DNA from 2 places in the Streptomyces sp. NPDC023573 genome. Region 1 is predicted to be linked to the other one. Evidence: riboswitches for the same ligand, from Rfam matches in the RefSeq annotation. Region 1 holds a riboswitch; the other holds the start of a gene.
What was found. Region 1 has a riboswitch for S-adenosylmethionine ahead of ACZ32T_RS01800 (aminotransferase class V-fold PLP-dependent enzyme). Riboswitches for the same ligand answer to the same signal wherever they lie in the genome.
Positions count from the first base shown of each region.

Region 1 (7,017 bases):
GATGTTCCTGTTCGGCGGGGAGTTCCCCGGCACGGACATCATCTCGAGGTTCTACTCGATCCACATCCTGCTGCTGCCGGGCATCATGCTCGGGCTCGTGGTCGGCCACCTCATCCTGGTCTTCTTCCACAAGCACACGCAGTTCGCCGGACCGGGCAAGACGAACAAGAACGTCGTCGGCATGCCGCTGCTGCCGGTGTACATGGCCAAGGCCGGGGGCTTCTTCTTCCTGGTCTTCGGCTTCATCGCGATCCTCTCGGCGATCGCCACGATCAACCCGATCTGGGCGCTCGGCCCCTACCGTCCCGACCAGGTGTCCACGGGCGCCCAGCCGGACTGGTACATGGGCTTCGCGGAAGGCTTCGTCCGTGTGATGCCTGGCTGGGAGATCAACCTCTGGGGCCACACGCTGGTCCTGGGCGTCCTCATCCCGCTGGTCCTCTTCGGTGTCGTACTCGGGGCACTCGCCCTGTACCCGTTCATCGAGTCCTGGATCACCGGGGACAAGCGCGAGCACCACATCCTGGACAAGCCGCGCAACGCACCGACCCGCACCGGGCTGGGCGTCGCCTGGGTGACGATCTACTTCGTCATGCTGATCGGCGGCGGTAACGACATCTGGGCGACCCACTTCCACATGTCGCTCAACGCGATCAGCTGGTTCGTACGGATCGCCTTCTTCGTCGGACCTGTCCTGGCGTTCGTCGTCACCCGGCGGATCTGCCTCGGTCTCCAGCGCCGCGACAAGGAGAAGGTGCTGCACGGGCGCGAGTCCGGCACCATCAAGCGCCTGCCGCACGGTGAGTTCGTGGAGATCCACGAGCCGCTCAGCCAGGAGCAGCTGCACACGCTCACGGCGCACGAGCAGTACAAGCCGCTCGAGCTCGGCCCGCGGGTCGACAAGAACGGCGTCGAGCGCAAGCCGTCGGCAGTGCAGAGGCTGCGGGTCAGGCTCAGCAAGAGCTACTACGGCGAGGACAACCAGATCGCCAAGCCCACCGCCGAGGAGTACAAGGAGATCACCAGCGGCCACGGCCACCACTGATCACCTCAGCTGACCGCCACAGCGGGAGCCCCGTCCATCCGATGGACGGGGCTCTTCGCTGTCCCCGGGCCTGGATAGGGTGGGAGGTATCCCTTGTATCGGCTGTGGACCCCCAGGAGCGGACCATGAACGTGGTGACCCCGGACGGCGGCGACAGCGTGGCGGCACGCACCTGGCCCGGCGTGCTGACGCCTCTGCTGCGCGGTGAGCACCTGGGCGCGGACGACACCGCGTGGGCCATGGACCGCATCATGAGCGGCGAGGCCACGGACGTGCAGATCGCCGGCTTCGCCGTCGCGCTGCGGGCCAAGGGAGAGACCGTCGACGAGGTCACCGGACTCGTCCGCGCCATGTACGAGCACGCCCACACCATCGAGGTGCCCGGTCGTACGGTCGACATCGTGGGAACCGGCGGCGACATGGCCAAGACGGTCAACATCTCCACCATGTCGGCGATCGTCGTCGCGGGGACCGGCGCGAAGGTCGTCAAGCACGGCAACCGTGCCTCCTCCTCGGCGAGCGGTGCCTCCGACGTACTGGAGAAGCTCGGCGTCAACCTCGAACTGACGCCGCAGCGCGTCGTCGCGGTGGCCGAGGAGGCGGGCATCACCTTCTGCTTCGCCGTGAAGTTCCACCCCGCCCTGCGGTACGCGGCCAGGGCGCGCAAGGAACTGGGCACACAGACCACCTTCAACATCCTGGGCCCGCTCACCAACCCGGCCCGGGTGCGTTCCCAGGCCATCGGGGTCGCCGACCCGAAGATGGCGCCCATCGTCGCGGGCGTGCTGGCGGACCGGGGGAATTCGGCGCTCGTCTTCCGGGGCGACGACGGTCTCGACGAGCTGACCACCACCGCTACCTCACGGGTCTGGATCGTCCGCGACGGCACCGTGCGCGAGCAGGCCTTCGACCCGCGCGACGTCGGCCTCGACCTGGTCCCCGTCGAGGCGCTGCGGGGCGCTGACTCCTCGTACAACGCGGATGTGGCCCGCCGGCTGCTCGACGGGGAGACCGGCCCCGTGCGCGACGCGGTGCTGCTGAACTCGGCTGCCGCGCTGGTCGCGCTGGAGCCGGGCGAGGGCTCTCTGGACGAGCAGCTCTCGGCCGGGATCGCGCGCGCCGCGCAGTCGGTCGACTCGGGGGCGGCCAGGAGCGCGCTGGAGCGCTGGGTGACGGCCAGCAACGCCTGAGCGCGCACGGTGTGAGCGGGGGCGCGGTCCGGATCGCGGACCGCGCCCTTGCGCGTCGCCGTGGGTATGGCAAGATGCTGCGCAGGTCATGAGTGACAGCGACTACGGCCCCGGCCCGCTGTCCGGCAACCCTCCGTCCGTGGCGGGGTGCCCCGGGTGAAGACCAGGCCGCAGGCAGCGAGGTCTGTGGCAAGCGCGGGCCCCTCGGCATCGTTCGATGCCACCCCTTGGGGTCCTGGTCCCAGGGAGCCTTCTGTGAGCAAGCGAATGCGATAGGGCGCCACGCCCTCCTCCGCACGCCTTTTTCCTTACGTTCCCGCGCTGCCGCGCACTGCCGCCGGCGCGAGGATTTCGCCTGCCTCTTACGGGAGTTCGCCATGTCTGTCTCCACCGCTGCCGTCGACCAGTCCCTTTGTGCCCCGCTGCCGGTTCTGGGTGCCGATGTCACCGTTCCGCTCGTCACCGGCGGAGAGGTCACCTACGCCGCTCTCGACTACGCGGCCAGCGCCCCGGCGCTCCAGCGCGTCTGGGACGACGTGGCCGCCTACGCCCCGTACTACGGCAGTGTGCACCGCGGCGCCGGCTACCTCTCACAGCTCTCCACCGACCTGTTCGAGAACAGCCGCGAGACCGTCGCGGAGTTCCTCGGCTGCCGTGCGGAGGACCAGGTGGTCTTCACCCGCTCGACGACCGACTCCCTCAACCTCCTCGCCGCCGCGCTGCCCGCCGACTGCGAGGTGTTCGTGTTCGAGACCGAGCACCACGCCTCGCTGCTGCCCTGGCGTGACGCCCGGGTGACCTGCCTCGACGCCCCGCGCACCCCGGCCCAGGCGGTCGCCACGCTGGAACGGGCGCTGGCCGCCCGCAAGCCCCACGGCCCCGCCTTGGTCTGCGTGACCGGCGCGTCCAACGTCACCGGTGAGCTGTGGCCGGTGAGGGAACTGGCCGCCGCCGCCCACGCCCACGGCGCGCGCATCGTGCTCGACGCGGCGCAGCTGGCGCCCCACCACCCGGTGGACATCGCCGGGCTGGACGTCGACTGGGTCGCCTTCTCCGGGCACAAGCTCTACGCGCCCTTCGGCTCGGGCGTCCTCGCGGGCCGTGCCGACTGGCTGGTGGACGCGGAGCCGTACCTCGCGGGCGGCGGCGCCTCCCGCAAGGTCGCCAGGCGTGCCGACGGCGGCGTGGACGTCGAGTGGCACACCACCGCGGCCCGGCACGAGGCGGGATCGCCCAACGTCATCGGCGTCTACTCCATCGCCGCGGCCTGCAAGGCCCTGACCGAGGCCGGGTTCGACCGGCTGGTCGCCCGGGAGCAGCAGCTGGTGACACGGGTCCGTGAGGGGCTCGCCGGCGTCCCCGAGGTCAAGGTGCTCTCGCTCTTCGGTGACGACGCCCCGAGGGTCGGCGTCATCTCCTTCGTGGTCGAGGGATGGAACAGCTCGCACTTCGCCGCGGCGCTCTCCGCCGAGTACGGCATCGGGGTGCGCGACGGACTGTTCTGCGCGCACCCGCTGGTGCGGACCCTGCTGGGCAGCGAGCCGCAGGAGCCGGGCGAGTGCGGCGCGCCGGAGGCCGCGCCCGGGGAGAAGTCGCTCAACGCCATCCGGGTGAGCTTCGGCGCCGGCACGCCGGACGAGCACATCGAGCGATTCCTGGGCGCCGTCCGCGAGCTGGTCGGCGAGGGTGCCCGCTGGACCTACCGCACCGAGGAGGGCCGCTGCGTCCCCGACCGGGGTGTCTCGCAGGTCTGAGCGGGTCCGGACACGGCTCCGGCCGGGGACGGGGCGACACGCCTCCCGTCCCCGGCCGGAGCCGTACGCGGTCTCAGGCGTCGAGCCCGATGGCGAAGGCCGCCTCGAGGTCGTGCTGCGAGTAGGTGCGGAAGGCCACATGGGTGTCGGTGCCCTCGACGCCCTGGATCTTGCTGATCCGGCCCGGGATGACGTCGGCCAGATCGTCGTGCCGGGCGACCCGGACCATGGCGATCAGGTCGTACGTACCGGTGACCGAGAAGACCTCGCTGACACTGTCCAGCGCGGCGATGGCCTCGGCGATCTCGGGAATCCGGTCCACGCTGGTCTTGATGAGCACGATCGCGGTGATCACGGCTGGCTTTCTCCCTCAGTGGCCGTGGCTGGAGACTTCACTCTAGTCCCCCGGAACCGCACCCAGGCGTAGAGGAACCCGGCGGCGAAACCCGCCACGTGCGCGAGGTACGCCACGCCCGGGCCGCTCCCCGCGCTCTGCGCCGCCAGCCACTGCAGGGCGAACCAGAACACGAGGACGATCCAGGCGGGGAAGCGCAGCGGCAGGAAGAAGAGGAAGGGGAAGAGGCTGGTGACGCGGGCCTTGGGGAAGAGGAAGAGGAACGCGCCGAGCACCGCGGAGATCGCCCCCGACGCGCCGACCAGCGTCTGGTCGGAGTCCGCGTGCACCACCGCGTAGGCCACCAGGGCGAAATAGCCGCAGGCGAGGTAGAAGACGGTGAACTCGGTGCGGCCCATGCGTTCCTCGGCCATCGCGCCGAACACGTAGAGGAAGAGCATGTTGCCCAGCAGATGCAGCCAGCTGCCGTGGACGAAGAGTGCGGTGAGCGGGGTGAGGGCGGCGTGGGCCGAGCCTTCCATGAGCTCGGCGGGGATCACACCCCAGCGCTCGAAGTACCCGGCCTGAGCGGCCAGCAGCGCGTCGGCGCTGCCGTGGACGGGGTTGAACCCGGAGAGCGGACTGATCAGGAACACCGCGCAGCAGAGCGCGATCAGTCCGTACGTGACCGGGGCGCCGTCCGCCGCGGCGGCGGCCCGGAGCTCTCCGGCACGCCTCCGCCAGTGGACTTCCCGCCGAATGGTCACGTACAGAGCATGACGCACCGGGCGAGAACGGCACAGACCGCCTCGCCGTGTCGATAGGTATGCGCAAGGCCGTAGGGTTGCGGCAGGACATCCGCAGTTCGACGGCGCACCGCGAGATCGAAGCCTGGGCACGCACGAGACTCGACGAACGACGAAAGAGGACGCAACGATGACGACGGTTCCCCAGCCGACGGACGGGACCCGCTGGCGCTGCACGCTCTGCGGCAACCTGACCCGTTTCGATGTGACGCGCTCCTCCAAGGTCGTGGAGTACGTGCACCTCGACCTGGCCGGGGAGTCGAGTGTCGAGGAGCGCGAGGTGGTCAGTGAGACCATCGAGTCGGTGCGCTGTCGTTGGTGCAACGCCGTGGACCAGATCGAACTGGTCGACAGGCCCGGTGCCGACTCCTGACGGGGCCGTGCGGACAGACATTGGGGTGATGGATGGTGGAGCAGCCGACAGGCGGCGCCGGACCGGCCGACGCGGCCGACGGCACCGCGGAGTCGCTCGACCGTCCGCTGCCCGAGGGCGTACGCCGCAAGGTGGTGGCGCTGGTCTCGGACGCGTTCGGCGGTCTGACCGTCGGCGAACTCCCCGCCCAGCTCCGTCAGTACGCTCGTTTCACCCCGAGCAGACGGGCCAAGTTCGCCGGTAACGCGATGGCCGCGGCCCTGGAGAGCGATCCGGTGTTCCGCCGGCGCATCGGTGAGCGGATCGGCCAGTCCCAGCCGGAACTGGCCGACGCCCTCACCTCCGGTGCCCCGCCCGCCGCCGCCGACCCCGTCGATGTGGCGGCGGCCGCCTATGTGCTGCGGCCGGCCGGCTGGGTCAAGCTGGTGGCCGCGGCCGGCGAGGAGGTCCAGCGGGCCCACGCCGAGCGTGCGGACGAGGAGGCCAGACGCGAGCTGGAGCGGCTGCGTGAGGAACTCGACCACGCCCGCGGCCAGACCAGGGCCGACACCGAGCGGCTGCGCTCGGAGCTGGACGCCTCCCGCAAGGAGAGCGACTCCCTGCACCGCAAACTGCGCAGCGCCCTCAGCGAGGTGAAGCGCAAGGAGGCCGCTCTGCGCAAGGCCGGCGCCGAGACCGACGCCGTGCGGGCCGAGGCCGCTGCCCAGGTCTCCGCGGCCGAGAGCGAGTCCCGGCGGCTCAAGGCGCGGCTGGCCGAGGCGGAGGCCTCGGTCGAGGCGGGCCGCCGGGCGGCCAGGGAGGGGCGCTCGGTCGAGGACATGCGGCTGCGGCTGCTCCTGGACACCGTGCTCGACGCGGCACAGGGTCTCCGCCGCGAACTGGCCCTGCCCCCCTCCTCGCTGCGCCCCGCGGACGGTGTCGAGGCCGTGGAGCCCGGCCGGATGTCACCGAAGGACATCGCCGCCAGGGCCCTTTCGGAGACCGATCCGGCGCTGCTCGACCAGTTGCTCGCCCTGCCGCAGGCGCACCTCATCGTCGACGGCTACAACGTCACCAAGACCGGCTATCCGCAGATGCCGCTGGAGAAGCAGCGGTTGCGCCTCCTGGGCGGTCTCTCGGTCCTCGCGGCGCAGACCGGGGCCGAGATGACCTGTGTCTTCGACGGCGCCGAACTGGCCGCCCCGGTCCTGCTCGCACCGCCCCGCGGGGTCCGCGTCCTCTTCAGCAAGGCGGGAGTGACCGCGGACGAGCTGATCCGGCAACTGGCGCGCGCCGAACCGCCGGGCAGGCCCGTCGTCGTGGTCTCCACCGACCGCGAAGTCGCCGACGGGGTGGCGAAGGCCGGTGCGCGGCCGGTCGCGTCCGCCTTGCTCCTGAAGCGCCTTTCGCGCGTCTGATGTGCCATGTGAGGCATGGGTGACTTGTCGGAATTTCTGGAACGTACCGTCAAGTCACCGCTACACGCAGTGTGATGAAAGTAAAGAAGTGCCTGGTGTGACGAGATTTTGCTCGTGA
Region 1 covers NZ_JBVHKB010000001.1:387,974-394,990, reverse strand. The annotation lists gene qcrB (cytochrome bc1 complex cytochrome b subunit) at 1-1,045, shown strand, start outside; gene trpD (anthranilate phosphoribosyltransferase) at 1,171-2,235, shown strand; SAM riboswitch class IV at 2,320-2,437, shown strand; gene ACZ32T_RS01800 (aminotransferase class V-fold PLP-dependent enzyme) at 2,613-3,989, shown strand; gene ACZ32T_RS01795 (Lrp/AsnC family transcriptional regulator) at 4,063-4,344, opposite strand; gene ACZ32T_RS01790 (rhomboid family intramembrane serine protease) at 4,341-5,108, opposite strand; gene ACZ32T_RS01785 (hypothetical protein) at 5,260-5,502, shown strand; gene ACZ32T_RS01780 (NYN domain-containing protein) at 5,538-6,899, shown strand.

Region 2 (7,017 bases), on a different contig from region 1:
CGCCGGGCGGGTCACGCGGTCCTAGGGCTGGTCCGGCAATCCCCGTCCGCCCCACGACGCCCTGCGGGCGACGACGCGAATCGTCAGACAGGCCCTGGCTAGGCCCGCAGCGCGTCCAGCTGGTCCAGGAACCACTGCTGCGGGGGCAGTGCGGTCGCGGCGGCGGCCAGGCGCTTCGAGCGGGCGCCGCGCTCGTCGGGGTCCATCGTGAGCCCCTCGTGCAGCGCCGCCGCCGTCGCCGACACGTCGTACGGGTTGACCACGATCGCGTCCTCGCCCAGCTCCTCGTACGCCCCCGCCTCGCGGGAGAGCACCAGCGCGCAGCCGTGGTCCGAGACGACCGGGACCTCCTTGGCGACGAGGTTCATGCCGTCCCGGATCGGATTGACCAGGGCGACGTCCGCCAGCCGGTACGCCGCCAGGGAGCGGGCGAAGTCGTCGTCGACGTGGAGCAGGACCGGGGTCCAGCCCTCCGTGCCGTACTCCGCGTTGATCGCGTCGGCGACCCGCTGTACCTCCGCCGTGTAGTCGCGGTAGACCGCGAGGTCCTGCCGGGAGGGGTAGGCGAAGGCGATGTGCACCACCCGTTCGCGCCATTCGGGGCGCTCCTCCAGCAGCGCACGGTAGGCGTGCAGGCCGCGCACGATGTTCTTGGAGAGCTCCGTGCGGTCCACCCGCACGATCGTGCGGCGGTCCGCGCCGATCTGCTCCCGCAGGATCTCCATGCGCTCGTCCACGTCCGCCTCGTGGGAGCGGCCGCGCAGGAAGTCCCCGTCGGCACCCAGCCCGTGCACCCCGATCCGGGTGTGGCCGGTACCGCCGAGGATCTCCGTGCAGCAGCCGATGAAGGCGTCCGCCCAGCGGCGGGTGAGGAACGCGGCGCGGTCGGCGCCCAGGATGCCGTTGAGCAGCTGCTCGCCGATGTCGTCGGGCAGCAGCCGGAAGTAGTCGACGGGCGCCCAGGGGGTGTGCGAGAAGTGACCGATCCGCAGGTCGGGCCGGAGCTCGCGCAGGAGGCCGGGGACCAGCGAGAGGTGGTAGTCCTGCACCAGGACCGCCGCCCCCTCGCCCGCCTCCTCGGCGAGGGCCTCGGCGAAGGCCCGGTTGTACGCCTCGAAGGAGGCCCACTGCCGGCGGAACTCCGCGTCGAAGACGGGCTCCACCGGCGTCTCGTAGATCATGTGGTGGACGAACCAGAGCACGGAGTTCGCGATGCCGTTGTACGCGTCGGCGTGGACCCCCGCGTCGATGTCGAGCATCCGGACGCCGGGCTCGGAGACTCCGCGCCGGACCGCCTCGCGGTCGCCGTCGCCGAGGGCGGCGCACACCCACAGCTTGTCGTCGACGGCGCTGAGGCCGGAGACGAGCCCGCCCCCGCCCCGTTTCGAGTCGAGCGTGCCGTCCTCCCGCCGGGTGTACGACACCGGGCCGCGGTTGGACGCGACGAGTACCTGGGCAGCGTGCTCGGAGACCATGTACCCGAACCTAGCCCGTTCGGGAAGCCGCCAAACGTGAAGCGCCCTCGGAGCCGGGCGGGAAGAACCGTTACGCCGCGTTCCGCGAGGTGTACTCCGCGATCTCCCGCATCGGGGGACGCTCCTCGGTGTCCACCGCATGGGTGTGCGGGACGAATCCGCCGGGCCCCCGCTCGAACTGGGTGATCTCGGGGCGCACGAGGGGCCCCCGGGAGAGCCGCAGCTGCGCCGTCCGGTAGATCGTGGCCGCCATCCGGCCGAGGGCCTGGCCGTCCTGGTGGCGGTGTTTGCGTACGCCGACGTCGACCTGGGCCAGTGCGTCCAGGCCGACCGTGTGCAGCGCGTCGACGAGCAGGCCCAGCTCCACGCCGTAACCGACGGGGAAGGGGAGCCGCTCCAGGAGGGAGCGCCGCACCGCGTACTCGCCGCCCAGCGGCTGCACGAAGCCGGCCAGCAGCGGCCAGTGCAGATTGAGCAGCGGGCGGGCCACCAGTTCGGTCACCCGGCCGCCCTGGCCTGCGGCGTCGCCCAGCGGCCGGTCGTACATGGCCTTCACGAAGTGCACCGAGGGGTCGGTCAGCAGCGGGCCGACGATCCCGGAGACGAAGTCGGCGGAGAAGTCCTTGAGGTCCGCGTCGACGAAGCAGACGATGTCCCCGCTGGTCACCAGCAGGGAGCGCCACAGGACCTCGCCCTTGCCGGGCAGGACGGGGATCCGGGGGAGGACCGTGTCCCTGTGCACGACCCGGGCGCCGGCCAGCCGCGCCTCGTCGGCGGTGCGGTCGGTGGATCCGGAGTCGATCACCACCAGTTCGTCGACGAGCTGGACCTTCTCCATCAGCTCGCGCCGGATCTCCGCGACGATCGCGCCGACCGTCGCCTCCTCGTTCAGCGCGGGCAGGACGACGCTCACGCGCGAACGGTGCGGATCCTTCGCCCGCGCGGCCGTGAGCCGGTCCGGCGGGCGGTCGGCAGCAGACCAGGAACGCCTGGTCAGCCAGCGTTCCACCTCTTCCAGCACGGTCGATACTCCCTGTATGTGATCCATCTCGCGGTTCGGACGACTATCTCAACCGTCCGGTGCTTCGGTTACAGTCTTGAACAACGCGGACGACCCTCGCATGTCGGGGTCGGTCCGCGAATAAACGCCCGGATCCATGGTCCGGTGCCATAGCGCTCATCCAGAGGGACTGAGGGAACGGCCCGTCGAAGTCCCGGCAACCCTCCTGCCGACCGCGAGGTCACGGTGGGGAAGGTGCCAATTCCGTCTTGTGGCGAAATACGTCGCAAGGAAGATGAGGAGAAAGGGCCTCCGCCATCATGGCCGTGCAGACAGTTGCAGCCGACACCAATACCTCCGCAGTGGACCTCGGTCCCGCCGCGGCACTTTCCTGCCGCGAATGCGGCGAGCGTTTCGAGCTCGGCCCCATTTTCGCCTGTGCGTCCTGTTTCGGGCCGCTCGAAGTGGCGTACGACCTGCCGAGCGGCTCCCCCGAAGAGCTGAAGAAGCGCATCGCCGAGGGCCCGAACAACATCTGGCGCTACGCGCCGCTGCTGCCGGTCCCCGCCGATGTCGCGGACAAGCCCAACATCAACCCCGGTTTCACCAAGCTGGTCAAGGCCGACAACCTGGCCCGCGAGCTGGGCGTGACCGGCGGTCTGTACGTCAAGGACGACTCCGGCAACCCGACGCACTCCTTCAAGGACCGTGTCGTCGCCATCGCCGTCGAGGCCGCCCGCGCCTTCGGGTTCACCACCCTCTCCTGCTCCTCCACCGGCAACCTCGCCGGCGCGGTGGGCGCCGCCGCCGCCCGCGCCGGCTTCCGCTCGTGCGTGTTCATCCCGCACGACCTGGAGCAGGGCAAGGTCGTCATGGCCGCGGTGTACGGCGGTGAGCTGGTCGGCATCGAGGGCAATTACGACGACGTCAACCGCTTCTGCTCGGAGCTCATCGGCGACCCGCTCGGCGAGGGCTGGGGCTTCGTCAACGTCAACCTCCGGCCGTACTACGGGGAGGGCTCCAAGACCCTGGCGTACGAGATCTGTGAGCAGCTCGGCTGGCAGCTGCCCGACCAGCTCGTCATCCCGATCGCGTCCGGCTCGCAGCTCACGAAGATCGACAAGGGGCTGCAGGAGCTGATCAAGCTCGGCCTCGTCGAGGACAAGCCGTACAAGATCTTCGGTGCCCAGGCCGAGGGCTGCTCCCCGGTCTCCACCGCCTTCAAGGCCGGCCACGACGTGGTGCGTCCGCAGAAGCCGAAGACCATCGCCAAGTCCCTGGCGATCGGCAACCCGGCCGACGGCCCCTACGTCCTGGACATCGCCCGGCGCACCGGCGGCGCCGTGGAGGACGTGAACGACGAGCAGGTCGTCGACGCGATCAAGCTGCTGGCCCGCACCGAGGGCATCTTCGCGGAGACCGCGGGCGGGGTGACGGTCGGTGTGACGAAGAAGCTGATCGACGCCGGCCTGCTCGACCCCTCCCTCACCACGGTCGTCCTGAACACCGGCGACGGACTGAAGACGCTCGACGCGGTCGCCCCGACGACCGGCCTGTCGGCGACGATCCGGCCCAGCCTGGACGCGTTCCGCGACGCCGGCCTCGCCGCCGCCAACTGACACCCGAGACCGAAGGAAGGCACCCACATGAGCGTCAAGGTCCGTATCCCCACCATCCTCCGCACCTACACGGGCGGTCAGGCCGAGGTCCCGGCGGAGGGTGCGACCCTCTCCGAGGTCATCGCGTCCCTGGAGCAGAACCACCCGGGCATCGGCGCCCGCGTCCTGGACGACCAGGGCAAACTGCGCCGCTTCGTCAACGTGTACGTCAACGACGACGACGTGCGCTTCGAGGGCGGCCTGGACGCGGTCACCCCGGACGGCGCGGGCGTGTCGATCATTCCGGCCGTCGCCGGAGGCTGATCGCCCCCGGGGTCACAGGACGCCCGACCGCATGACGTGAGCACAGTGGCCCTCTCCGCCGGAAAGCGGAGGGGGTCATTCTGCATGGTTGAGCACGGTACAGTTTGGGAAGTCCCCGCAGCTGCCCGTGCCGCCCGCATATGAGAATGCGCCCGGCCGCGACAAGAAGCAGCCAAAGTAAGTGAACTCCTTGCGGCATAAGTGGCCTTTGTCAGGCCCGACTTGTCCTGGAATCTTGTGAGTTCCCCCATTGCGGGCGGTCGCCTGTGCCCAGAATTCTCGTCCGATTGACCTGTTGCAGAGGGCAGTTGGGCAGATACATTCGGCCGCGGTCGACGCGTTCCGGCGCACGCCACCCTCTCCTGTCGGAGGGTGAGTTCTGACCCGGGCCCGCGAAGTGCGGCGCTCGTGCAAGGGCCAGTAATAGGGGAGTTAGGCATGGCTCAGGGCACCGTCAAGTGGTTCAACGCGGAGAAGGGGTACGGCTTCATCGCGGTCGACGGTGGTGCGGATGTTTTCGTCCACTACAGCGCGATCCAGATGGACGGGTACCGCACCCTCGAAGAGGGTCAGCGAGTTGAATTCGAGATCTCGCAGGGCCAGAAGGGGCCGCAGGCGGACATGGTCAAGCTCGCCGTCGGCTGAGCTCGGCGCGGTCGTCCGACGACACTACTCACGCACGTGAGGCCCGTACCCCGGCCAGGGGTACGGGCCTCACGTGCGTCCGCACACCCCTCCAGGTTGTCCACATCCCGAGGCGGACGCTTGCACTCGAAGGGGTCGAGTGCTAATCATTGGCGTTAGCACTCTCCAGGTGAGAGTGACAGAAACTTGGACCGGGCCGGTGAGGCCCGCAGGCCCAGTGGGGCAAGGAACCACTGAGCACGCTGGCCGTCCGTCGCGGGCGCCACTCGGTCCGGAGAATCCACCCCTGTCCGGGAGGACCACTTCACATGGCCAAGATCATCGCGTTCGACGAGGAGGCACGGCGCGGTCTCGAGCGCGGGATGAACCAGCTCGCCGACGCCGTCAAGGTCACCCTCGGCCCCAAGGGCCGTAACGTCGTCCTCGAGAAGAAGTGGGGCGCGCCCACGATCACCAACGATGGTGTTTCCATCGCCAAGGAGATCGAGCTCGAGGACCCGTACGAGAAGATCGGTGCGGAGCTGGTCAAGGAGGTCGCCAAGAAGACGGACGACGTCGCCGGCGACGGTACGACCACCGCCACCGTTCTCGCCCAGGCGCTCGTCCGCGAGGGCCTGCGCAACGTCGCCGCGGGAGCCAACCCGATGGCTCTGAAGCGTGGCATCGAGAAGGCCGTCGAGGCCGTCTCCGCCGCTCTGCTGGAGCAGGCGAAGGACGTGGAGACCAAGGAGCAGATCGCTTCGACGGCCTCCATCTCCGCCGCCGACACCGAGATCGGCGCCAAGATCGCCGAGGCGATGGACAAGGTCGGCAAGGAAGGCGTCATCACCGTCGAGGAGTCCCAGACCTTCGGTCTGGAGCTCGAGCTCACGGAGGGTATGCGCTTCGACAAGGGCTACATCTCGGCCTACTTCGCCACCGACATGGAGCGTATGGAGTCGTCCTTCGACGACCCGTACATCCTGATCGTCAACTCCAAGATCAGCAACGTGAAGGACCTCCTTCCGCTGCTCGAGAAGGTCATGCAGTCGGGCAAGCCGCTGCTGATCATCGCGGAGGACGTCGAGGGCGAGGCTCTGTCGACCCTGGTCGTCAACAAGATCCGTGGCACCTTCAAGTCCGTCGCCGTCAAGGCTCCGGGCTTCGGTGACCGCCGCAAGGCCATGCTCGGCGACATCGCCATCCTCACCGGTGGCACCGTCATCTCCGAGGAGGTCGGTCTCAAGCTCGAGAACGCCGGTCTCGACCTGCTCGGCACCGCTCGCAAGGTCGTCATCACCAAGGACGAGACGACCATCGTCGACGGTGGCGGCGAGAGCGACCAGGTCCAGGGTCGCGTCAAGCAGATCCGTGCCGAGATCGAGAACTCCGACTCGGACTACGACCGCGAGAAGCTCCAGGAGCGCCTCGCGAAGCTGGCCGGCGGCGTGGCCGTCATCAAGGCCGGCGCCGCCACCGAGGTGGAGCTCAAGGAGCGCAAGCACCGCATCGAGGACGCGGTGCGCAACGCCAAGGCCGCCGTCGAGGAGGGCATCGTCGCCGGTGGTGGCGTGGCTCTGCTCCAGGCCTCGGCCGTCTTCGAGAAGCTCGACCTGACCGGTGACGAGGCCACGGGCGCCAACGCCGTGAAGCTCGCGCTGGAGGCCCCGCTCAAGCAGATCGCCGTCAACGGTGGTCTCGAGGGTGGCGTCATCGTCGAGAAGGTGCGCAACCTGCCGATCGGTCACGGCCTCAACGCCGCGACCGGCGAGTACGTCGACATGATCGCCGAGGGCATCATCGACCCGGCGAAGGTCACGCGCTCCGCTCTGCAGAACGCCGCGTCCATCGCCGCGCTCTTCCTCACCACCGAGGCCGTCATCGCCGACAAGCCGGAGAAGGCCTCCGCGGCCGCTCCGGGCGGCATGCCGGGCGGTGACATGGACTTCTGATCCTCGGATCAGCAGCTCCAGGCAGTACCGCGGTATCCGTACGA
Region 2 covers NZ_JBVHKB010000002.1:723,836-730,852, reverse strand. The annotation lists gene otsB (trehalose-phosphatase) at 1-25, shown strand, start outside; gene ACZ32T_RS09940 (alpha,alpha-trehalose-phosphate synthase (UDP-forming)) at 99-1,475, opposite strand; gene ACZ32T_RS09935 (glucosyl-3-phosphoglycerate synthase) at 1,546-2,496, opposite strand; SAM riboswitch class I at 2,650-2,777, shown strand; gene thrC (threonine synthase) at 2,796-4,094, shown strand; gene ACZ32T_RS09925 (MoaD/ThiS family protein) at 4,122-4,397, shown strand; gene ACZ32T_RS09920 (cold-shock protein) at 4,836-5,042, shown strand; gene groL (chaperonin GroEL) at 5,351-6,973, shown strand.
Region 2: linked by a shared signal. The riboswitch ahead of thrC (threonine synthase) and the one ahead of ACZ32T_RS01800 (aminotransferase class V-fold PLP-dependent enzyme) in region 1 are both predicted to bind S-adenosylmethionine.